DNA from 2 places in the Massilia sp. AB1 genome. Region 2 is predicted to be linked to the other one. Evidence: riboswitches for the same ligand, from Rfam matches in the RefSeq annotation. Region 2 holds a riboswitch; the other holds the start of a gene.
The links. Region 2 has a riboswitch for thiamine pyrophosphate ahead of thiC (phosphomethylpyrimidine synthase ThiC). Riboswitches for the same ligand answer to the same signal wherever they lie in the genome.

Region 1: another riboswitch for thiamine pyrophosphate. It lies ahead of J8847_RS03110 (TonB-dependent siderophore receptor); the one in region 2 lies ahead of thiC (phosphomethylpyrimidine synthase ThiC).

Annotation. Positions count from the first base shown of each region.
Region 1 is NZ_JAGKSG010000003.1:123,272-134,743, reverse strand. Features, by position in the region: gene J8847_RS03130 (S46 family peptidase) at 1-2,038, shown strand, start outside; gene J8847_RS03125 (S9 family peptidase) at 2,094-4,052, opposite strand; gene pnuC (nicotinamide riboside transporter PnuC) at 4,254-4,847, shown strand; gene J8847_RS03115 (AAA family ATPase) at 4,844-5,362, shown strand; gene J8847_RS03110 (TonB-dependent siderophore receptor) at 5,359-7,476, opposite strand; TPP riboswitch at 7,559-7,657, opposite strand; gene J8847_RS03105 (iron-containing alcohol dehydrogenase) at 7,710-8,870, opposite strand; gene J8847_RS03100 (DUF535 family protein) at 8,934-9,854, opposite strand; gene J8847_RS03095 (glutathione S-transferase) at 10,179-10,886, shown strand; gene dkgB (2,5-didehydrogluconate reductase DkgB) at 10,936-11,472, opposite strand, start outside.
Region 2 is NZ_JAGKSG010000025.1:60,071-71,542, forward strand. Features, by position in the region: gene J8847_RS15320 (hypothetical protein) at 1-31, opposite strand, end outside; gene J8847_RS15325 (SMR family transporter) at 115-456, opposite strand; gene J8847_RS15330 (DUF2147 domain-containing protein) at 678-1,124, opposite strand; gene J8847_RS15335 (hypothetical protein) at 1,232-1,429, opposite strand; gene J8847_RS15340 (DUF2214 family protein) at 1,594-2,034, shown strand; gene J8847_RS15345 (class D beta-lactamase) at 2,047-2,874, shown strand; gene J8847_RS15350 (LysR family transcriptional regulator) at 2,917-3,810, opposite strand; gene J8847_RS15355 (glutathione S-transferase family protein) at 3,914-4,519, shown strand; gene J8847_RS15360 (pyridoxamine 5'-phosphate oxidase family protein) at 4,521-5,393, shown strand; gene J8847_RS15365 (valine--tRNA ligase) at 5,458-8,271, opposite strand; TPP riboswitch at 8,352-8,458, shown strand; gene thiC (phosphomethylpyrimidine synthase ThiC) at 8,542-10,422, shown strand; gene thiS (sulfur carrier protein ThiS) at 10,426-10,629, shown strand; gene J8847_RS15380 (thiazole synthase) at 10,642-11,448, shown strand; gene J8847_RS15385 (bifunctional hydroxymethylpyrimidine kinase/phosphomethylpyrimidine kinase) at 11,445-11,472, shown strand, end outside.

The DNA.
Region 1 (11,472 bases), on a different contig from region 2:
ATCCGAACTCAAGCGCATCGGCATCGCCATGCCGGCCGAGAAGCTGGCCGACCTGACCAAGCACCCGATGAGCGCCATCGTGTCGCTGGGCGGCTGCTCTGCGTCCTTCGTGTCGCCCGACGGCCTGGTGGTCACCAACCACCACTGCGCCTATGGCGCCATCCAGCGCAATTCGACCCCTGAGAAGAACTACATCGTCAACGGCTTCCTGGCCAAGACCCGCGCCGAGGAACTGCCGGGCGGCCCGAACACGCTGGTGTACGTGACCGAGAAGGTCGAGAACGTCACCGACCGCGTGCTCAAGGGCCTGTCCCCGAACATGTCCGGCCGCGAGCGCCACGAGCTGGTCGAGTCGCGCATCAAGGCCCTGATCGCCGAGTGCGAGACCGACAAGTCGATCCGCTGCTCGGTCCCGGCCTTCCACCGCGGCCTGGAGTACTACCGCATCAAGCAGCTGATGATCCGCGACGTGCGCCTGGTGTACGCGCCGTCCGACCGCATCGGCAACTTCGGCGGCGACATCGACAACTACGAATGGCCGCGCCAGACCGGCGACTACTCCTTCCTGCGCGCCTACGTCGGCAAGGATGGCCGCCCGGCCGATCCGTCGCCGGACAACGTGCCCTACAAGTCGAAGGACTTCCTGGTGGTCTCGGCCGAAGGCCTGAAGGCGGGCGATCCGATCCTGCTGGCCGGCTACCCGGGGCGCACCAGCCGCTACAAGCTGCCGTCGGAAATCCGCTTCGCGCGCGACGTCGACTTCCCGGCCAAGGTCGCCAGCATCACCGCCGACCTGTCCGTGATCGCCGCCGCCACCATGGGCAACCCGGCCTGGAACGTGCGCTACGCCAGCGTGGACAAGGGCCTGAACAACGTGCTCAAGAAGACCCAGGGCCTGCTCGACGGTTTCGCGCGCAAGGACATCGCCGCCATCAAGGACGTGCAGGACGCCGAGTTCCGCGCCTGGCACAAGCAGAACGGCAACGGTTCGAAGAACCTGCTGGCCGAGCTGGATGGCGTGATCGCCGCCGACATGGCGCAATCGCGCCAGGAAGCCGCCTGGCTCGAGGCTACCCACAGCGACCTGCTGAAGAGCGCGCGCACCCTGTACCGCCTGGCGATCGAGCGCCAGAAGCCGGACGCCCAGCGCGAAAGCGGCTACCAGGAGCGCGACCTGTCCTTCATCAAGGCGCGCCTGACCCGCCTCGAGCAGTCCTTCGTGCCGCAGGTCGACGAGGCCCGCTACGGCGCGGCGCTGCAGCGTTACGCCCGCATCGACGCCAAGTTCCGCCCGCAAGGCCTGGACGGCCTGCTGCCGGCGCCGGGTTCGCTGAACGCGATGTACAAGGCCAGCGAGCTGTCCGACACCGCCAAGCGCCTGGCCTGGATCGGCAAGGACCCGGAAGCCTTCCGTAAGTCGAACGATCCCTTCATCCAGCTGGCCGTGCGCCTGTACGACACCGGCCTGGCGTTGGAGAACAACCGCAACGAGATCGACGGCAACCTGGAACGCGTGATCCCGCAATACATGACCGCCGTCATCGCGTGGAAGAAGTCGCAGGGCAAGCCGGTCTATCCTGACGCGAACTCGACCCTGCGCGTGACCTACGGCACCGTGGCGCCGTACGCGCCGCGCGACGGCCTGGTCAAGGGCCCGTTCACCACCGTGGAAGGCATCACCGAGAAGGCCACCAACAAGGACCCGTTCATCGTCCCGGCCGTGCTGCTTGATACCATCAAGGCCAAGCGCTACGGCGTGTTCAAGGACCCGGTGCTGAATACCGTGCCGGTGAACTTCCTGTCGAGCGCCGACACCACCGGCGGCAACTCGGGTTCGGCCGTGATGAACAAGCGCGGCGAACTGGTGGGCCTGAACTTCGATTCGACCTATGAGTCGATCACCAAGGACTGGTACTTCGACAGCGCCATCACGCGCGCCATCCACGTGGACATCCGCTACATGCTGTGGGTGATGAAGGAAGTCGACAAGGCCGACAACCTGCTCAAGGAAATGACGATCAAATACCCGAAGAAGTAAGCGGGGGATAAAAAAACCGCGCCGGGATCGCTCCCGGCGCGGTTTTTTTACGTCCTTACTTCAGGTGCTTGCCGAGGAAGGTTTCCAGGCGGGTGTAGAACTCGCGGAGGTTCTTGGTGTCGTAGAAGCCGTGTCCTTCGTCCGGCGCCAGGAACCACTCCGGCTTGTTGCCGGCCTTGGCCAGGGCGTCGCGCATCGCTTCGCCGTGTTCGAGCGGGGCGCGCTTGTCCTTGCCGCCGTGGATCAGCAGTACCGGGGCCTTGATCCTGGCGGCCAGGTTGACCGGCGAAATGGCGGCGACCTTGTCCTTGTCGCTGCCGACCACCTTGCGGATATACGCCGCCTTGACTTCGTCGGTGCGCAGGTTCTCCGGCTTGCCCAGCAGGCTCAGGTCGTAGACGCCGATATAGCCGACGGCGCACTTGAACATCGCCGGCTGCTGCGCCGCGAGCATCATCGCGGCATAGGCGCCGAAGCTGGCGCCGTAGACGCAGGTCTTGCCGCCGTCGACCTCGCCGCTGGCGGCCGCCCAGCGCACGCCATCGACCAGGTCGTCCTGGATCTTGCCGCCCCATTCCTGGTAGCCGGCGCTTTCGAAGTTCATGCCGCGACCACCCGAGCCGCGGAAGTTGACCTGCAGGACCGCATAGCCGCGGCTGGCCAGGAACTGGGCGTCGCTGTCGAAGAACCAGGTGTCGAAGGGGCCGTGCGGTCCGCCGTGCGGCATCAGCACCAGCGGCGGCTTGGCGCCGTCCGCCGTCTTCGCCGGCAGGGTCAGGAAACCGTGCAGGACCTGGCCGTCGCGCGCAGTGAATTTGATCGGACGCTGCGCCGCCATCTTGGCCGGATCGATCATTTCCCAGGTCGAGAACAGCAGGTCGGCCTTCATGGTCTTGCGGTTGAACAGGTAGTAGGAGCCCGGGTCGCGGTCGCTCAGCACCCCGAACAGCAAGGTCGAGCCGTCCTCGCTGAAGTCGATGAAGCTCACGAAATGGTCCGGGAACAGGCCGCTGAGGGTCTTGTGGAGCTGGGCGTCCGCATTGCTGTCGTCGAAATAGCGCATGCGCGGACGGCCGATGCTGCCGCTGGCGCCGAAGGGCTCGGCGAAGCGCGAACCGGCCTGCATGTAGTTGAAGCTGGCCTCCGGATCTTCGAACAGCACGGTGCGCTTGCCGGTGCCGACTTCTTCGCGCACCAGCCGGTCGGGGCCGCCGTCGGGCGACTGGCTGACGTACAGCGCGCTGTCGTCGGCGCTGAAGGCGAAGGGCCGGTAGCGCGCGCCCAGCTCGGCGCCGCTGCGCTCCCAGCGGCCGGAGGCGTCGTCGCGGCGCATCAGCAGCGGGTGCGCATCGTCGCCGATTCCACCCGCGAAGCGGGGCTTGCCGTTGGACTGGATGACGAAGCCAAGATCCGCCGCGGGTACGTCGGCGACCAGGGTGCGCACGGCGCTGCGCGCGTCGATCTCATACAGCTGGCTGCGCTTGCCTTCCCACAGGTGGGAAGTGACGAAGATGCGACCGTCGCGCTGGCGCGGAATGTCTTCGATCGAGCCGAAGCCCGCGTCGTCGCCGTAGCGTTTGCCGCGGCTCGATTCATAGTACATCTTGTAGCCGTACAGGTATTCCTGCTTGCCGCCGTCGAGGTCGACGGACAGGATCTCGCCGGTGGAGACAGGCCGCTCGCGCGAGCCGAGTTCGCGGCCCTTGCTGATCGCCAGGCGCGTATTGGTGACCCACACGTAGTCCTCGGGCACCTCGAACGCCGGCATGCGGATCGCGCCGACCTGGCGCATTTCCGGGATGGCATACATCATCACCACCGGGACATAGCGGTTCTTGTCGGGGATGCGCACGGTCACCGCGATGTGCTTGCCGTCCGGAGACAGGCGGGGTCTCGACACAGGGTCTTCGTGGAGGAAGGCCTCGAGCGGGACGGCGGGGGTGGCCACGGCGTGCCCGGACAGGGCCAGCGCCGCCAGCAGCACGGTGCGTGAGAGGAGGAAGCGTGCTTGCATGAAGACTCCGTTGCATGGACTGACCTGCCATTATCGCGTATGTACTTGCAAGAATTATCACGCTTTCTCACAGGTAATAGACATTTCTTGCACTCCAGGACGCGGCATTTCTTGCGTTCCAGCACGCGAGCCAAGATAATCCCTCGCCGGCCTGCCGCACTTGGGTCTTGCACGACCCTCCATTTCCTTTCGAACGACCGCATGAACGACACGCTTGTCCTCGCCGGGCTCACGACCACGCCCCTGGAACTCATTTCCTTCCTGCTCGCGGTCACGACCGTCCTGCTGAACATCCGCCAGAACCACTGGGCCTGGCTGTTCTCGATCGCCTCGTCGGCGACCTATGCGGTGGTGTTCTACGACGCACGCCTGTACGGCGACATGGGGCTGCAGTTCGTGTTCATCGCCGCCTCGGTCTGGGGCTGGTACCAGTGGCTGCGCGGCGCCGGCAATGCGCCGCTGGTGGTGTCGCGCCTCAAGCCTGCCGGCTGGGCCTGGGCGCTGGCCGGCTGGCTGCTCGGTTTCCTGCTGCTGTCCAGCTTCCTGGACCATTACACCGACACCGACGTGCCGCATGCGGACGGCTTCCTGACCGCCGGCAGCCTGGTGGGCCAGCTCCTGCTGGGCCGCAAGAAGGTCGAGAACTGGCATGTCTGGATCGTGGTCGACATCCTGTACGTCGGCCTCTACGTCTACAAGGGGCTCAACCTGACCGCGGTGCTGTATGCCGTGTTCGTGCTGCTGGCCTGGACCGGCCTGCGCGCCTGGGGCAACATCGCGAGGAGGGACGCATGAAGCCGATCGTGCGCGTCGCCATCCTCGGCGCCGAGTCCTCGGGCAAGTCGACCCTGGCCGACGCCTTGGCGGCGCATTACGGCACCGTGTGGGTGCCGGAATACCTGCGCGAATTCGTCGACACCCACGGCCGCGTGCCTTTCGAGCACGACCAGTTCGGCATCGCGCGCACCCAGCTCGAACGCGAGCGCGCGGCGATGCGCGACGCGACCCGCTTCCTGTTCTGCGACACCACGCCCCTGATGACGGCGCTGTACAGCCGCGTGTACTGGGGCAGGGTGGACGAGGAACTGGCGCGGCTGGAGGCGGTCCACGACTACGACTGGACTTTCGTGACGGCGCCGGACAGCCCGTGGGAGCCGGACGGCCTGCAGCGCGAATCGGAAGAGGTGCGCCAGATGGTGCACCGGATGCTGGTGGAGACGCTGGAGGCAAGGGGCATCCCCTACGTCCTGCTGGGAGGAAGCCTGCCGCAGCGCCTGCGGCAGGTGGAAGCGCTGCTAGGGCCGGCTTAGAAGTCGAACTGCGCCGACAGGCGGAAGGTGCGCGGCGCGCCCGGCAGCAGGTAGCCGCCCAGCGCCTGCGTCACGTCGCGCCAGTAGAACTTGTCGAAGGCATTATCGACGCGCGCGCGGATGATGGTGTTGACGCCACCCAGGCGCAGCCCATACGAAGCGCCCAGGCCGGCCACGTGGTAGCCCGGCACCTTCACGCGGTTGCTCGGATCGAAGGCCTTGTTGCCCGAGTACTGCCACACGGCGTCCACCTTCAGGCCCGGCAGCTGGGGCACGGCGTACTCGAGGTAGGCGGTCGAGCGGAATTCCGGCACGTTGGTGACGCGCTTGCCTTCCACCGTCGCATCGCCGGTGCCGGTCTGCTCGGCGTCGAGGGCCGCGACCGACAGGCTGTAGCTCAGGTTCTGGGTGGCCTTGCCCTGGGCCGACAGCTCGATGCCGCGGTGGCGCTGCTCGCCGGCGCGCACGAAGGCGTTGGCGCCATTGATGTACTCCAGGCCCTGGGTGATCTCGAACAGGCTGGCGCTGACCATCAGCTGGTAATTCACGATCCCGCGCACGCCGAGTTCCGCCTGCTTAGAGCGGCCCGGAGCCAGGGCGGTGTTCTCGTTGGCGGTCTCCATCGGGGCGATTCCGCCGTACTGCAGGCCATGGTTCACCGATCCATACACGGTCCAGTCCTTGGCAGGCTTGTAGACCAGCGCCACGCTCGGCAGCACAAAGGAGTCCTCGGCGTGCACCCAGGGCAGGCCGGCCTCGGCCAGTTCGTCGCGCTTGAGCTTCACGTAGCGCGCGCCGGCGTGCAGGGTGAAGGCAGGGGACAGGGAGATCACATCCTGCACGAACAGCGAGCGCTCTTCGTTGCTGCGGCGTTCCATGACCGGGCCGGTGCGCGGGTTGCCCGGCGCCGGATCGACGACCAGGTTCTGGTAGATGTTGCTGTAGCCGGCGTAGTCGTAGACGTATTCGCCAAAGCTGTCGTGGCGCTCGGCATAGCCCGCGCCCAGGTTGAGCGTGTGGCGCAGCGCGCCGGTGGCGAAGCGGCCCTGGATCAGCGCCTGCACGCCGAACGGGGTCTTGCGCTCGCCGGTGCTCTGGTAGTCGTAGACGTCATAGTCGCCGTTCGAGCAGTAGCCCGGATAGAAGCCGTCGCCCTCGTTGCTGCAGCCGTAGGGGAAGGCGGTGAAGTCGTCGCGCTTGAACCAGTGCTTGTTGGCGGTGACGGTGGCCTTCCAGTCGGGGTTGAAGGTGTACTCGAAGCGCAGGCCCAGGTTGCTGCTGTCGGTGTCGACCGGGCGGGTCCAGGGCTGGGCGTTGAGCAGGGTCTTGGGCGACACGTCGGCCGGCAGGACTTCGTTGCGGATCAGCTGGTAGCCGGGTGCGGTGATCTGCGACTTGCGCTGGTGGTCGAGGTCGAGCTGCAGCAGGGCGTCCGGGCTGATCTGCCAGTCGAAGGCGGCGGAGACGAACTGGCGCTCGCCGTCGGCGCCGCGCACGTAGGACTTGAGGTCCTCGGCGGCGGCATTGACGCGGTAGCCGAAGCGGCGGTCCTCGAAGCGGCCGCCCAGGTCGATCGCGCCGTACACGGTGCCGCGTTCGCGCACCTCGAAGGTGGCCGAACGCAAGGGCGCATTGGTCGGGCGCTTGGTGACGAAGTTGATCATCCCGCCCGGCGCCGCGACGCCCGCCTGCAGGCCGGCCAGGCCGCGCAGGATCTCGAAGTTCTGCTTGTTCTCGAGCGGGATCTGGGTGTCGCCCGGGATGGCGATCATGTCCTTGCGGTAGCTGGTGGCGTTGTCGAGCGCGAAGCCGCGGATCGAGAACTGCTCGGCGTAGCCGACGGCGTTATAGGCGTCGCCGACCGAGGCGTCGAAGCGCACGGCGTCGGTGGCGCTGCGGATCGACAGGTCCTGCATCTGGCCCAGGGTGACTGCGGTGATCGACGCCGGGGTGTCCAGCAGGGAGGTTTCGGAGAAGCCGCCGACGGTGGCGCGGTCGGTGACGACCCATTTGCTGCCGGTGACGACCACGGACGGGACCTCGGTCTGGGCGGATGCGGAGTAGGCCTGCAGGAGGGCGCAGGCAAGGACGGTGTACTTCAGCGTGAGTTTCATGGTTTGCTCGTCTTCGCGCGCCACGGGCGCGCTGCTTTTTCAAAAAAGCCGGAGCCAACGTGGGGGAAGGGCAAACAAGGGTGGGAACTGCGTTGCGCTTTCCTTCGCTGGCATTATCCAGATCAGGTACGAAGGGTATCTCTCACCCGGAACATCGGTTCCAGGACCCCTAGCGAAGGCGCGAGTGTACCACGTCCGCCCGGGACGTGGTGGATGTGGCAATGGTTCGCTTGTTACACGGCCAGCTCGAGCACCTTGCGGCTGACCTCGAGCGTCACGCCGCGGTCCTCGCCCAGCTTGACCAGGCGGTGCGCCTCGAGCGCCGCCAGCACCGGCTCGACATGTTCCTTGCCCAGGCCATAGCCGGACAGCCTGGTCGGCACGCCCACGCTGTTGAAGAAGGCCTCGGTGCGCTCGATGGCCGCGTCGATGCGCGCGTCCTCGTCGCCTTCAAGCAGGTTCCACACGCGCGCCGCGTATTGCAGCAGCTTGGCGCGCTTGACCTCGCGCCGCACGCGCAGCATGGCCGGCAGCACCACCGCCAGGGTCTGGGCGTGGTCGAGGTTGTAGAGCGCGGTCAGCTCGTGGCCGATCATGTGGGTGGACCAGTCCTGGGGCACGCCGACCCCGATCAGGCCGTTCAGTGCGAGGGTCGCGGTCCACATCAGGTTGGCGCGCACGTCGTAGTTCTCGGGTTCGCTCAGGGCCTTCGGGCCGTCCTCGATCAGGGTCAGCAGCAGGCCTTCGGCGAAGCGGTCCTGCACCTTGGCGTCGACCGGATGGGTCAGGTACTGTTCCATCACGTGGATGAAGGCGTCCACCACGCCGTTGCCGACCTGGCGCGCCGGCAGGGTATAGGTCTTGGTCGGATCCAGCACGGCGAAGCGCGGGAATACGTGGCGCGAGGCGAAGGCGCGCTTTTCCTGGGTCGCCTTGCGCGTCACCACCGAGGCAGAGTTCATTTCCGAGCCGGTGGCCGGCAGGGTCAGGACGGCGCCGAAGGGCAGGGCCGACTGCACGCTGGCGGCGCGCTGTTCGAAGATGGCCGTCCATGGATCTTCCTCCAGCAGGCTGCCGGCGGCGATGAACTTGGTGCCGTCGATGACCGAGCCGCCGCCCACGGCGAGCAGGAAGTCGATGCGCTCGGCGCGCACCAGTTCGATGGCGCGCATGAGGGTTTCGTAGGTGGGATTCGGTTCGATGCCGCCGAATTCGAGCAATGTGTGTCCGGCAAGCGCGGCCATGACTTCGTCGTAGACGCCGTTGGTGCGGATGCTGCCGCCGCCGTACAGCATCAGGACACGCGCGCCTTCCGGCACCAGGGTCGACAGCGTGGCGATCTGGCCCTGGCCGAACAGCACGCGGGTCGGATTGTGGAAATCGAAGTTATGCAAGGCGAACCCCTCTTTGTGATCGGACAAAGAGGGGATTATCGCCGAATCAGGGCGTGCGCGCTGTCACGCCTCGGCGGTGGCGGCCGTCGTGGCCTGGCTGGCGCCTGCGGCGCTGGGCTGCACCAGGTGGCGCAGCAGGGTGGTGCGGGTGGCGTCGCCGATCGCGCGCCAGTGCTCGCGCCGCTGCGCCGCGCGCTTGCGGTGCTTGGACGGCATGTCTTCCAGCGGCTTGAGGTAGAAGGGAAGGCGAATCAGGAAGCTGCGCTCGTTCATCTCGCTGCCGCCCAGGATGCGCCAGAAGCCGTCGTAGGCGTTCTCGAAGTGGCGCGTGTCCTGCGGGTCGTAGGCGATGTGGGCGGTGCAGCGGATCGCCACCACCCGGTCCATGCCCAGCGCCTGCGCCACGCCCTGCATCGCGGCGAAGCAGAAGAAGCTCGGCGAGTTGTTGGGGAAGACCTTGTCGAAGGCTTCGAAGGCGGCGCCGGAATCGGCCCAGCGGCCCTGGTTACGGGTGAGGAAGGGCACGGTCGGCATGTCGACGCCGGCCATCGCGCCGTCGACCCAGGTATAGGACAGGCGGTGCAGGTACTGGCCGTCGGCCATCAGCGAAATGGTCAGGTCGCCTTCGGCGTCGTGGCGCGGCGACATCTCCAGGCGCAGCACGAAGTGGTGCTCCTCGGTGTCGTGCTGCCACAGGTTCAGGCCGCCGCCGCCGTAGACGGCATCCTTGTAGGCGGCGTTGAAGCAAGCGTCCTCGAAGCGGTAGTGCGACAGCACGCACTGCACGCGCTCGCGCGCGCTCAGGCCGCGCACCAGGAAGTCGCGGTCGCCCAGGTGGTCGAAGGGATCGCCGTTGGGCGAGGCTTCGGCGAAGCGGCGGATGAGGTCCAGGCGGCTCAGGGCCTGGTGCTCGCGCCAATAGCGCAGCATGCGCAGGCGGCGCGCAATGCCGTGCACGGGATTCGGAAGGTGAGCGATATGCATTCGGACGCTCCATTCGGCGTAAAGTGGCGGCGCCGCGTAGGCGGCAGCCGGTCCTTATCTTGTCGTCCACTAGACGTGAACGTGCTCAGCGGAATGTTAATTCCGCTCCGCAATTATCCGCCGAATCGCTAACTCGTGCCTGGATGAAACGAATAGAGTGGTGGGGAACCAACGAAACGTGACGTGTCCATGGTCTGCTCTCTCTGTGTTTTGTTGACTTTTTGTTTTTGCCAGGCAGGCACTACAAGACTACCATGTTTGCGCGGCGACAGGCTTCTAATTCATCACCGATAATGCGCGGACCGAAGCAGACCGGAGGTGGAGATGGCGTATGAACTCTATTATTGGCCCGGCATCCAGGGACGCGGCGAATTCGTCAGGCTGGCGCTGGAGGAGGCCGGCGCGGATTATGTGGACGTGGCGCGACGCCAGGGAGGCATGGAGCTGCTGACAGGCGCCCTCGAGACCGAGGAATATCCGTCGTTCGCGCCGCCCTTCCTGAAGGCCGGCGAGCTGACGGTCGGGCAGGTCGCCAACATCCTGATGTACCTGGGCGAGCAGCACGGGCTGGCGCCGCGTACCGATCCGGGGCGCCTGTGGGCGCACCAGCTGCAGCTGACCATCGCCGACCTGGTGACGGAGGTGCACGATACCCATCACCCGATCGCCACCTCGCTGTATTACGAAGACCAGAAGCCGGAAGCGCTGCGCCGCGCGGCCGACTTCGTCGAGACGCGCATTCCGAAGTTCCTGGGCTATTTCGCGCGCCTGCTCACCAATCCCGAGCCGCGCGACTTTCTCGTGGGGGACAAGCTGACCTATGCGGACCTGTCGCTGTTCCAGGTGATCGAGGGGTTGCGCTATGCCTTCCCGAAGGCCATGAAGCGCATGGAGCGGGAGTATCCGGCGCTGACTTCGCTGCGCGACCGGGTGGCGGCGCGGCCCAATATCGCCGCCTATCTTGCTTCGGATCGGCGGATTCCGTTCAACCAGAACGGCATATTCCGCTACTACCCCGAACTAGACCAATAACCTCAAAACCGTCGTTCCGGGACGACGGTCTTGAGGGTGACAATAGAGCTTAATCCCACTGAGGCCCGAAGTCCGGGCTTACGAGGCGCTCGTCCCGATCAAGAGCGTCAAGCGCAGCCAGGTCCTCCGGCGCCAGCACCAGCTCGCGCGCCTTCAGGTTGCTGGCCAGGTTCTCCCGCTTGGTCGACGACGGAATCACCGCATACCCCTTCGCCAGCAGCCAGGCCAGCGTCACCTGGGCCGCCGTCGCCTGATGGCGCGCCGCGACCGCCGCGATCACCGGATCGTCCATCACCTTGCCGTAGGCCAGCGGCATATACGCCGTCAGGTGAATCCCGCTCTCCCTGGCAAACCGGGCGAATTGACGGCTCTGCAAATACGGATGCAGTTCCACCTGGTTGGTGGCGATATTCTCCGCCCCCACCGCCTCGATTGCCTCGCGCATCAGCGCAATGGGAAAGTTCGAGATGCCGATCGCGCCGGTCAAGCCCTGTTCGCGCGCCGCCAGCAGCGCCTGCATCGACTCGGCCACCGGCACCGCACCGCCCGGCGAGGGCCAGTGGATCAGGGTCAAGTCGACCTGCTC
Region 2 (11,472 bases):
GTGCGGTGTGCGTGATCGGAGTCGGGTTCATGCGCGCTGGCTCAGGATGACGTCGTCTTGACGTTAGCATAGCCGCAATCCCATGACAGCGGAATGAATTGCGTGTGCGACATATCAGTGGGCGGCGCTTTTCGAGAACAGGTTGATCACCGCCACCCCGGCAATGATGAGCGCCAGGCCGGCGATGGCGGCCAGGTCCAGGGTCTGGCGGTAGACGATCCAGCTCACCAGCGAAATCAGGATGATGCCGACGCCCGACCAGATCGCGTAGGCGATGCCTGTCGGCAGCACGCGCAGGCTGAAGGTCAGCAGGTAGAAGGACAGGGCGTAGCAGGCCACCGTCACGAGGCTGGGCAGCGGACGGGTGAAGCTGTCCGAGGCTTTCAGGGCGGTGGTGCCGATGACTTCGGAAACGATGGCGAGGCCGAGGTAGACGTAGGCCTGGGTCGGGGTCATGGGAGGCGGCCCGTCGGAATGATATGGTGTTTAGTTAGCAGAAAGACGTCGTTACTGCCACTGGCAGTAACGACCCCCGGCGAAGGCCGGGGCCCAAGTTTGCGTAAGCTATCGAGACGCTAAACTTAGGCGGAACAATGCCGGTGGCATTGTTCCGGCCTTCGCCGGAACGACGTTTATACGCTAACCGGGAGAACATGGTTAGCGACTGCTCGCACAGCTTACTGCTCGCGCACCCAGGTCTGGGAACGCCCGAACATCGGCGCGCCGATGTAGCCGCGCACTTCGAGCTTGTTGCCGTTGTCCTTCAGGGTCGCCTTGCTCTTGTAGGTCTTGCCCTTGCTCGGATCGAGGATCTCGCCGCCGGTGTACTCGTCGCCTTCCTTCTTCAGGCCCGAGAGGATGGTCAGGCCGATCATCGGCTGGTCCTTGCGCGCGCCGTCGCACTTCACGCATTTCGGGTTCTGGTCTTCGGTGGGGGCGCGGAACAGTTTTTCGATGCGGCCGGTCAGGACGCCCTGTTCCTCGGTGATGCGGACCAGCGCCTTCGGCTTGCCGGTTTCGTCGTCGATCGTCTTCCAGGTGCCGACCGGCGAGGAATTGTCCGCCCAGGCGGCAGGCATCGCGAACATGGCGGCAATCAGGCTTACGCCCATCAGGTGTCGCATCTTGAGTCTCCAGTGTAGTTGTGGTGCTGCCCAGTGTAGCAAACCCGATTCGCAGCGGGGGTGCGCGAAACCGAGGAAACCCTCCAATTTATGCACCGGCGTGCGCTTCAGGCAGCGGGAGGCAGGTCCAGGGTCGGCAACTGGTTGCGCCTTTCAGTGGGGCGGGTCAGCACGCGCAGCGTGACCTCGAGCGGAACGCCCATGTCGGCCAGTTCGCGCGCCACGCCCGGCCGGCCCTGGCTGGCGGCGTCGTGAATCACATTCTCGATGAGCAGGGCGGTCTTGTAGTCGGTTCGTCGGTCCATGCAGCGATCCTAACATGGCTGCGTCAATACGAGATCCTTGCTGATATGCATTTCATGCAAGCCCGATGCTTGCCGTCACGCCGTCACGGGATTCGGTCCCACCATGGTTGAGGCAGTCGCAGTCCAGGCATATCATTGCCGTCACCCCATCACCGGAGACCACGATGACCGACCTGCTGCTCGCCATCCTGCATCACGTGACCATGTTCGCCCTGTTCGGCGTGCTCGCCGTCGAACTGGCGGTCGTCAAGCCGAATATGACGACCGGCCAGGTCGCCCTGGCCGCGCGCGTCGACCGCTTGTACGGACTGTTCGCCATGCTGATGATCGTCATCGGCTTCTCGCGCGCCGTGTTCGCCGCCAAGGGCTGGGACTACTATTCCCACAACGGCTTCTTCTGGGCCAAGATCGCGAGCTTCGCGCTGGTCGGAGCGCTGTCGGCGCTCCCCACCATCCGCTTCATCCGCTGGCGCCGCGCCAGCCACCGCCCGGACGACGGCGAGGTCGCACATGTGCGGCGCTTCCTGCATGCCCAGGCCGCGCTATTCTTCCTGATTCCGATCTTCGCGGCCGCCATGGCGCGCGGCTACGGCAGCTTTACCTGACAAGGAAACCTCATGCACATGTTGTCCGGCGTGGCCGCGCGCCTGCTATTGTCCCTGGCCGCCTTGCTGGCCGCCCAGTCCGCCCACGCGGCCTTGCCGGACGTGGATATCGGCGCCCGCTTTCGCGAAGCGCGCGTGGAAGGGACCTTCGTGCTGCTCGACGGCCGGAGCGGCGAGATCCGGCGCCATGCGCCGGCGCGGGCCGCGCAGGGCTTCCTGCCGGCGTCGACTTACAAGATCCCGAATACCCTGATCGCCCTGGAGGAGGGCGCCGCCAGGGACAAGGATGTCAAGCTGGCCTGGGACAGCGCGCGTGCGCCGCGCCAGCCGTGGTGGCCGGCGTCGTGGGCGCAGGACCACACCCTGGAGTCGGCGCTGAAGAACTCGGCGGTCTGGTATTACCAGGAGATGGCGCGGCGCATCGGTCCGTCCCGGATGCAGCACTGGGTCGACCGCTTCGGCTACGGCAACCGCGACATCTCGGGCGGCATCGACCAGTTCTGGCTGACGGGCGGCCTGCGCATCTCGGCGGACCAGCAGGTCGATTTCCTGCGCCGCTTTTACGCCGGCCAGCTTGGCGTCTCGGCGCGCACCACCCGGCTCGCCAAGGAGATGCTGGTGCTGGAGGAGACCCCGGACTACCGCCTGAGCGGCAAGAGCGGCTGGGCCGGTTTCGGCGAACCCTCACAGTCCCAGCTCGGCTGGCTGGTGGGTTACCTGGAACGCGAAGGCAAGGTGCACTTCTTCGCCATGAACCTCGATATCGCGCGTCCCGGGGACACCGCGGCGCGCATGAACATCCTCAAGGCGGTGCTGCGCGACTTCCGCTTGCTGCCCTGATCACGCCTGCTGTCTCCGGGCAGCAGAACCTGAAGTGACGGCCTAGTGGATTGCCTGCAGCTGCGTGAATTCTTCGATGGCGAAATCGACGAAGGCGCGCGCCCGCGGCGCCATGTGGCGCGCGCTCGGAAAGACCAGGTGGACGGGCAGCGGCGCCGGTTCGTAGTCGGTCAGCAGGCGGCTGAGGGCGCCGGCCTGCAGGTCGGGCACGGCCTGGTAGGACAGGACGCGTGCGATGCCGAAGCCTTCGCGCGCCGCGTTCAGCACCCCTTCCACATCGTTCACCTGCAGGCGCGGCGCGAAGCGCACGACTTGTTCGCTCCCCGCCGCGCCGAAGCGCCACTCCGGCAGGCCGCGCACCGCGGTGCCCAGGATGAGTTCGTGCTGCGCCAGTTCCTCCGGCGTGGCCGGCTCGCCTCGGCGCCCCAGGTAGTCGGGACTGGCGACGGTAATCCGCTTCACCGCGCCCAGCTCGCGGGCGACCAGGCCGGAGTTCTCCAGCGCGCCGATGCGCAAGGCGATGTCGACGCCATTGTCGATCAGGTGCATGTTGCGGTCAGCCAGCACCAGGTCGACCTGGATATCCGGATGGCGCATCAGGAAGCGGGTGGCGAGCGAGGTCATGTAGCGGCGGCCGAACACCATGGGCGCCGTGATCCGCAGCAGGCCCTGGGGCGGCCCGGCCTGGTATTCGCACATCGCCGATTCGTACTCGGCCAGCAGGCGACGCGCGTGCGTGGCGAGCCGCTGTCCTTCGCCGGTCGCCGACAGCCTGCGCGTGCTCCTTTCGAACAGCCGAGTCCCGATGCGCTGCTCGAGCGTGGCAAGCATGCGCGTGACCGCCGACGGCGAGCGGCGCAGCTTGTGGGCCGCGGCGGCCATGCTGCCGGTATCGAGGATGGCGAGGAACACCTGCAGTTCGTCTAAGCGGTCCATGGACTGTTGCGCGTGGCGGAAGAATGAATTGCCATTATGTGCTATTCCGGCAAGAGAGTGTCGTGGCTAGGATAGGCGTACCGCCAACTCTTCTTCCTTCACCATGACGACTTCCATCATCCTGTACGGCACCGCGCTTTCCGGGCACACCCACCGCGTGGAATTGTTCCTGAACCTGCTGGGGCTCGCTTACCGCCGCATCGACGCGCCGGCCCCGGTCCGCAAGAGCGCCGAATTCCTGGACCTGAACCCGCTCGGCCAGATTCCCGTCCTGCAGGATGGGGAGGTAGTGCTGGCGGACAGCAATGCCATCCTGGTGTATCTCGCCAAGCGCTACGCGCCGGGCGGCGCCTGGCTGCCGGAGGATCCGGTCGGCGCGGCGCGGGTCCAGCGCTGGCTGTCGCTGGCGGCCGGCGAGATCGCCTACGGCCCGGCGAAGGCGCGTATTTCAGCGCGCTTCGGCGATACCGGTATGCCGCCGGCGCTCATGCAGCGGCTGGCCGGGCAGGCGCTGGCCTTCATGGAATCCACGCTCGGCCGGCAGGACTTCCTTGCCGACGCGACGCCGACCCTGGCGGACCTGGCGTGCTACGCCTATATCGCTCATGCGCCGGAAGGCGGGATCGCGCTGGATCCCTATCCGCAGGTGCGCGCCTGGATCGCGCGTGTCCAGGCCTTGCCCGGCTTTATCGCGATGCCGGAGAAGTGAGATGGACGACCACCGCCTGCCGGAACCCTTCCATGCCGGCGAACTGCGCGCCCAGCAGCTCGCGGGCGGCGGACCGGCAGGCGCGCCGATCCGCAGCCAGATGCCGGAGCAGCACCGCCAGTTCTTTCCCTTGCTGCGCTTCCTGTGTGTCGGCTTGGCGGACGACAGCGGATGGCCGATTGCCACGCTGCTGCACGGGGAACCGGGGTTCGTCGCGTCCCCTGATCCGGGACGGCTGCGGGTTGCCGCTGTGCCGGATGGGGACGATCCGGCGTTTTCCCACTTGGGGGAGGGCAGCGGGATCGGCATGCTCGGCATCGACCTGGGGACGCGGCGGCGCAATCGTGCCAACGGCAAGGTCGCGCAGATGGATGGCGGGGGTTTCGTGGTCGATGTGGAGCAATCGTTCGGCAACTGTCCGAAGTATATCCACGTACGCCAGCTGGACCCGGTGGAGCGGCAGAGAGGGCAGGTCGAGCGTCTTGGCGCCGCGCTGTCCGAGGATGCGCTGGCCATGATCGCGGGGTGCGAGACGATGTTCGTTGCCACTATCGGCGGCGAAGCGGGCGGGCTCGACATCTCGCATCGGGGCGGCGAGGCGGGGTTCCTGCGCTTGAAGGGGAATGTGCTGACCGTGCCGGATTATCCGGGGAATCGCTACTTCAACACGCTGGGGAACCTGCTGCTGGAGCCGCGTGCTTCGCTGGTGATGCCGGACTTCGGGACGGGGGACGTGCTGCAGTTGCAGGGTATTGCCGAGGTGCTGTGGAGGGCGGACGGGCTGGATGATCCGCGTGCGGAGCGGGCGTGGGAATTCAGTGTCGTGCGCGGATGGCTGAGGCGTGCGGCGCTTCCGCTTGTTCAGTTAGCGTAAAAACGTCGTCCCGGCCGAGGGGAACGCCGAGTCCCGGGACGACGTGTTGGAGCAAACTAAATAATCAAGCTGCCGGCAGCTTCGCCAGCTGTTCTTCCATCTTGGCCAGCGTCGCCGAGAAGTTCGCCACGCGCTCCTTCTCCTGCGCCACCACGGCCGCGGGCGCACGCGCCACGAAGCTTTCGTTCGACAGCTTGCCGTTGGCCTTGGCGATCTCGCCCTGCACGCGCGCGATCTCTTTCGACAGGCGCTCGCGCTCGGCGGCGACGTCGATCTCGACCTTGAGCATCAGCTTGGTGGTGCCGACGATCGACACGGCCGCCGGCGAATCCGGCAGCGCGTCGACGATCTGCACTTCCTGCAGCTTGCCCAGCGACTGGATGTAGGGCGCGAACACCGCCATGCGCGCGCGGTCTTCGGCGTTGCCCGGCTCCAGGAACAGCGGCACGCGCACCGACGGCGACAGCGACATCTCGCCGCGCAGGTTGCGGGTGGCGTCGGTCAGGGCCTTGAGCTGGTCCATCCAGGCTTCCGCGTCCTCGTTCACGAAGGAGGTGTCGGCCAGCGGGTAAGGCTGCAGCATGATCGAATCACCGGTCTTGCCCGCCAGCGGCGCGACGCTCTGCCACAGGGCTTCGGTCACGAACGGGATGATCGGATGCGCCAGGCGCAGGATCACTTCCAGCACGCGCAGCAGGGTGTGGCGGGTGGCGCGCTGCTGCGCTTCCGTACCCTGCTGCACCTGGACCTTGGCCACTTCCAGGTACCAGTCGCAATATTCGTCCCAGACGAACTTGTAGATGCTGCTCGCGATATTGTCGAAGCGGTAGTCGGCGAAGCCCTTGGCCACGTCCAGCTCGACGCGGTTCATCAGCGAGATGATCCAGCGGTCGGCCTGCGACAGGTCGGCATCGTCCGGCTTGCCGGATGGCCGTACCCCGCAGTCCTTGCCTTCCGTGTTCATCATCACGAAGCGGGTGGCGTTCCACAGCTTGTTGCAGAAGTTGCGGTAGCCCTCGCAGCGGCCGAGGTCGAAGTTGATGTTGCGGCCCAGCGAAGCGTAGCTGGCCATGGTGAAGCGCACGGCGTCGGTGCCGAAGGCCGGGATCCCTTCCGGGAATTCCTTGCGGGTGGCCTTTGCGATCTTCTCGGCCGAGCGCGGGTCCATCAGGCCGGTGGTGCGCTTGCCCACCAGGGTTTCGACGTCGATGCCGTCGATCAGGTCGATCGGGTCGAGGGTGTTGCCCTTCGACTTGGACATCTTCTGGCCCTGCGAGTCGCGCACCAGGCCGTGCACGTACACGGTCTCGAACGGCACCTTGCCGGTGAAGTGGGTGGTCAGCATGACCATGCGCGCCACCCAGAAGAAGATGATGTCGAAGCCGGTCACCAGCACCGACGAGGGCAGGAACATCTTCATGTCCGGGGTCTCTTCCGGCCAGCCCATGGTGGAGAAGGGCACCAGCGCCGACGAGAACCAGGTGTCGAGCACGTCGTCGTCGCGGTGCAGTTCGCCGGTGATGCCTTGCGCGGCCGCGTTGGCCTTGGCTTCCTCTTCGTCGCGTGCGACCACGATGTTCCCAAGCTCGTCGTACCAGGCCGGGATGCGGTGGCCCCACCACAGCTGGCGCGAGATGCACCAGTCCTGGATGTTGCCCAGCCACTGGTTGTAGGTGGTGGTCCAGTTCTCCGGCACGAACTTGATCTCGCCGCTGGCGACCTTTTCCAGGGCCACGTCGGTGATCGACTTGCCCGGGTTGAAAGTGCCTTCCGGCGCCGGCTTGCTCATGGCGACGAACCACTGGTCGGTCAGCATCGGCTCGATCACGACGCCGGTGCGGTCGCCGCGCGGCACCATCAGCTTGTGCGGCTTGACTTCGGCCAGCAGGCCTTGCGCGTCCAGGTCGGCGACGATCTGCTTGCGCGCGGCGAAGCGGTCCAGGCCCTGGTACTGGGCCGGGCCGTTCTCGTTGATCTTCGCGTCCAGGGTGAAGATGTTGATCGGCTCGAGCTTGGCGCGCTGGCCGACGGCGTAGTCGTTGAAGTCGTGGGCCGGGGTGATCTTCACGCAGCCGGTGCCGAATTCCTTGTCCACGTAGCTGTCGGCGATCACCGGGATCTGGCGGCCGGTCAGCGGCAGGGTCAGCATCTTGCCGTGCAGGTGGGTGTAGCGCTCGTCGGTCGGGTCGACCGCGACGGCGACGTCGCCCAGCATGGTTTCAGGACGGGTGGTGGCGACCGTCAGGTGGCCCGAGCCGTCCGCCAGCGGGTAATTGATGTACCACATCGAGCCGTCTTCTTCCTGCGAATCGACTTCCAGGTCCGAGACGGCGGTGCCCAGCACCGGATCCCAGTTCACCAGGCGCTTGCCGCGGTAGATCAGGCCTTGTTCGAACAGGCGCACGAAGACTTCGACCACGGTCTTGGAACGGGTTTCGTCCATGGTGAAGTATTCGCGGGTCCAGTCGGCGGAGGCGCCCAGGCGGCGCATCTGGCCGGTGATGGTGTTGCCCGACTTTTCCTTCCACTCCCAGACCTTCTCGAGGAAGGCTTCGCGGCCGAGGTCGTGGCGCGAGATTTTCTGGGCGTCGAGCTGGCGCTCGACCACGATCTGGGTGGCGATGCCGGCGTGGTCGGTGCCCGGCACCCACGCGGTGTTATAGCCGCGCATGCGGTAGTAGCGGGTCAGGCCGTCCATGACGGTCTGGTTGAACGCGTGGCCCATGTGCAGCGTGCCGGTGACGTTCGGCGGCGGCAGCTGGATGCTGAACGACGGCTTGCCCTCGTCCATGCTCGCGGTGAAGTAACCGCGCTTTTCCCACTCGGCGCGCCAGTATTGTTCAATGTCCGCTGGCTCGAAAGACTTGGCTAATTCCATGATGTGGTGGCGTAAAGATTTTGCGAAAAGAACCATTATAGAGTAGAAGCGGCTATAATTCGGCCCGTCCACCGCAAGGTGGCACACGCTAGGGGTCCTGCCTGTCGCAACTGCGACACGCGGGTGAGAAATACCCTCCGAACCTGATCTGGATAATGCCAGCGAAGGGAAGCAGTCAGCATCGCCGTGGCTCCGCGCATCCGTGCTGCGCCAACGCATCCTGGCACACTCCTTTGCTGGCTCCTGTTAGCAATGCAGCAAAGGAGCCACATGAATGCACCGTTGAAGTTCGATTCCGCCACCGCCCAGGTGGACCAGGCGGCGATCGCTCCCCTCCCGAATTCCCGCAAGGTCTATATCGAAGGCAGCCGGCCCGACATCCGCGTGCCGATGCGCGAAATCAGCCAGTCGCCCACCCCGGCCAGCTTCGGCGGCGAACCGAACCCGCCGCTCTACGTCTACGACACCTCCGGCGCCTATACCGACCCGGCCGCCGCCATCGACATCCGCAGCGGCCTGGGCACGCCGCGCGCGCCCTGGATCCTGGAGCGCGGCGACACCGAAGAGCTGAGCGGTCCGACCTCCGCCTACGGCCAGGCGCGCCTTGCCGACCCGGCCCTGGAGCCGCTGCGCTTCTCGCTGCAGCGCACCCCGCGCCGCGCCCGCGCCGGCAAGAACGTCACCCAGATGCATTACGCCCGCCAGGGAATCATCACGCCCGAGATGGAATTCGTGGCCCTGCGCGAGAACATGCGCCGCAAGGAATACATCGAGTCGCTGCACGCGTCGGGCCCCAGGGCCAAGCGGGTCGCCGACCTGCTCGGCCGCCAGCATCCGGGCCAGTCCTTCGGCGCCAGCATCCCGGCCGAGATCACGCCGGAATTCGTGCGTAGCGAAGTGGCGCGCGGCCGCGCCATCATCCCGGCCAACATCAACCACCCGGAAGTCGAGCCCATGATCATCGGCCGCAACTTCCTGGTGAAGGTCAACGCCAACATCGGCAACTCGGCCGTCACTTCCTCGATCGGCGAGGAAGTCGAGAAGATGACCTGGGCCATCCGCTGGGGCGCCGATACGGTCATGGACCTCTCCACCGGCAAGCATATTCACGAGACGCGCGAATGGATCGTGCGTAACAGCCCGGTCCCGATCGGCACCGTGCCGATCTACCAGGCGCTGGAAAAGGTGAACGGCAAGGCCGAGGACCTGACCTGGGAAATCTTCCGCGACACCCTGATCGAACAGGCGGAGCAGGGCGTCGACTACTTCACCATCCACGCCGGCGTGCTGCTGCGCTACGTGCCGATGACGGCAAACCGCCTGACCGGCATCGTCTCGCGCGGCGGCTCGATCATGGCCAAGTGGTGCCTGGCCCACCACAAGGAATCCTTCCTGTACACGCACTTCGAAGACATCTGCGAGATCATGAAGGCTTACGACGTGTCCTTCAGCCTGGGCGACGGCCTGCGCCCCGGCTCGATCTACGACGCCAACGACGAAGCCCAGCTGGCCGAGCTCAAGACCCTGGGCGAGCTGACCCAGATCGCCTGGAAGCACGACGTCCAGACCATCATCGAAGGCCCGGGCCACGTGCCGCTGCACCTCATTAAAGAGAACATGGACCTGCAGCTGGAGCAGTGCCACGAGGCGCCGTTCTACACCCTGGGACCGCTGACCACCGACATCGCGCCCGGCTACGACCACATCACCTCGGGCATCGGCGCGGCCAACATCGGCTGGTACGGCACCGCCATGCTGTGCTACGTGACGCCCAAGGAGCACCTGGGCCTGCCCGACAAGAACGACGTCAAGGACGGCATCATCACCTACAAGATCGCCGCCCACGCCGCCGACCTGGCCAAGGGCCATCCGGGTGCCCAGCTGCGCGACAACGCCCTGTCCAAGGCGCGCTTCGAGTTCCGCTGGGAAGACCAGTTCAACCTGGGCCTGGACCCGGACAAGGCGCGCGAATTCCACGACGAGACCCTGCCCAAGGATTCGGCCAAGGTGGCGCACTTCTGCTCGATGTGCGGCCCGCACTTCTGCTCGATGAAGATCACGCAGGAGGTGCGCGAATACGCGGCCAAGGGCATGGAAGAGAAGGCGATCGAGTTCGTGCGCAACGGCGCGCAACTCTACCGCGAGGTGTGAGCCATGCCGCAGATCCTCGTGAACGGACAAGCCTGGAGCGCGCCGGACCAGCAGTCGCTCCAGGAACTGGTCGCCGAACTGGGACTGGCGGGGCAGGGCATCGCCCTGGCCGTCAACCGCGAAGTGGTGCCGCGCCCGCAGTGGCCGCAGCGCCGCCTGGCGGAACAGGACAAGGTGGATATCGTGCGCGCCATCGGCGGCGGCTGAAAGGAGACAGGAATGAATGCAATGACTGAATTGAACCATGACGACGTGTTGACCATCGCGGGCCGCCAGTACCACTCGCGCCTGCTGGTCGGCAGCGGCAAGTACCGCGACCTGGACCAGACCCGCGAAGCGACCCTGGCGGCCGGTGCGGAAATCATCACCGTGGCGATCCGCCGCGTGAACATCGGCCAGGACCCGAACGCGCCCAGCCTGCTGGACGTGCTGCCCCCGGGCGAATTCACCATCCTGCCGAATACGGCGGGCTGCTACACCGCCAAGGACGCGGTCTACACCCTGCAAATGGCGCGCGAACTCCTGAACGGCCACAAGCTGGTCAAGCTGGAAGTGCTGGGCGACGAGAAGACCCTGTTCCCGCACATGCCGGAGACCCTCAAGGCGGCCGAGACCCTGGTGAAGGACGGCTTCGACGTCATGGTCTACTGCAGCGACGATCCGATCCAGGCGCGCATCCTGCAGGAGATCGGCTGCGTGGCGGTGATGCCGCTGGCTTCGCTGATCGGCTCGGGCATGGGTATCCTGAATCCGTGGAACCTGCGCCTGGTGATCGAACAGGCTACGGTGCCGGTGCTGGTCGATGCCGGCGTGGGCACGGCCTCGGATGCGGCCATCGCCATGGAGCTGGGCTGTGACGGCGTCCTGATGAACACCGCCATCGCCGCTGCCCGGGACCCGGTGCGCATGGCGCGCGCCATGAAGCACGCGGTGCAGGCCGGCCGCGACGCCTTCCTGGCCGGCCGCATGCCGAAGCGCTTCGCCGCCTCGCCGTCCTCGCCGGTGGAAGGGAAAATCACCGGATGAGCGCCAACGTGCTCGTGTTCGCCG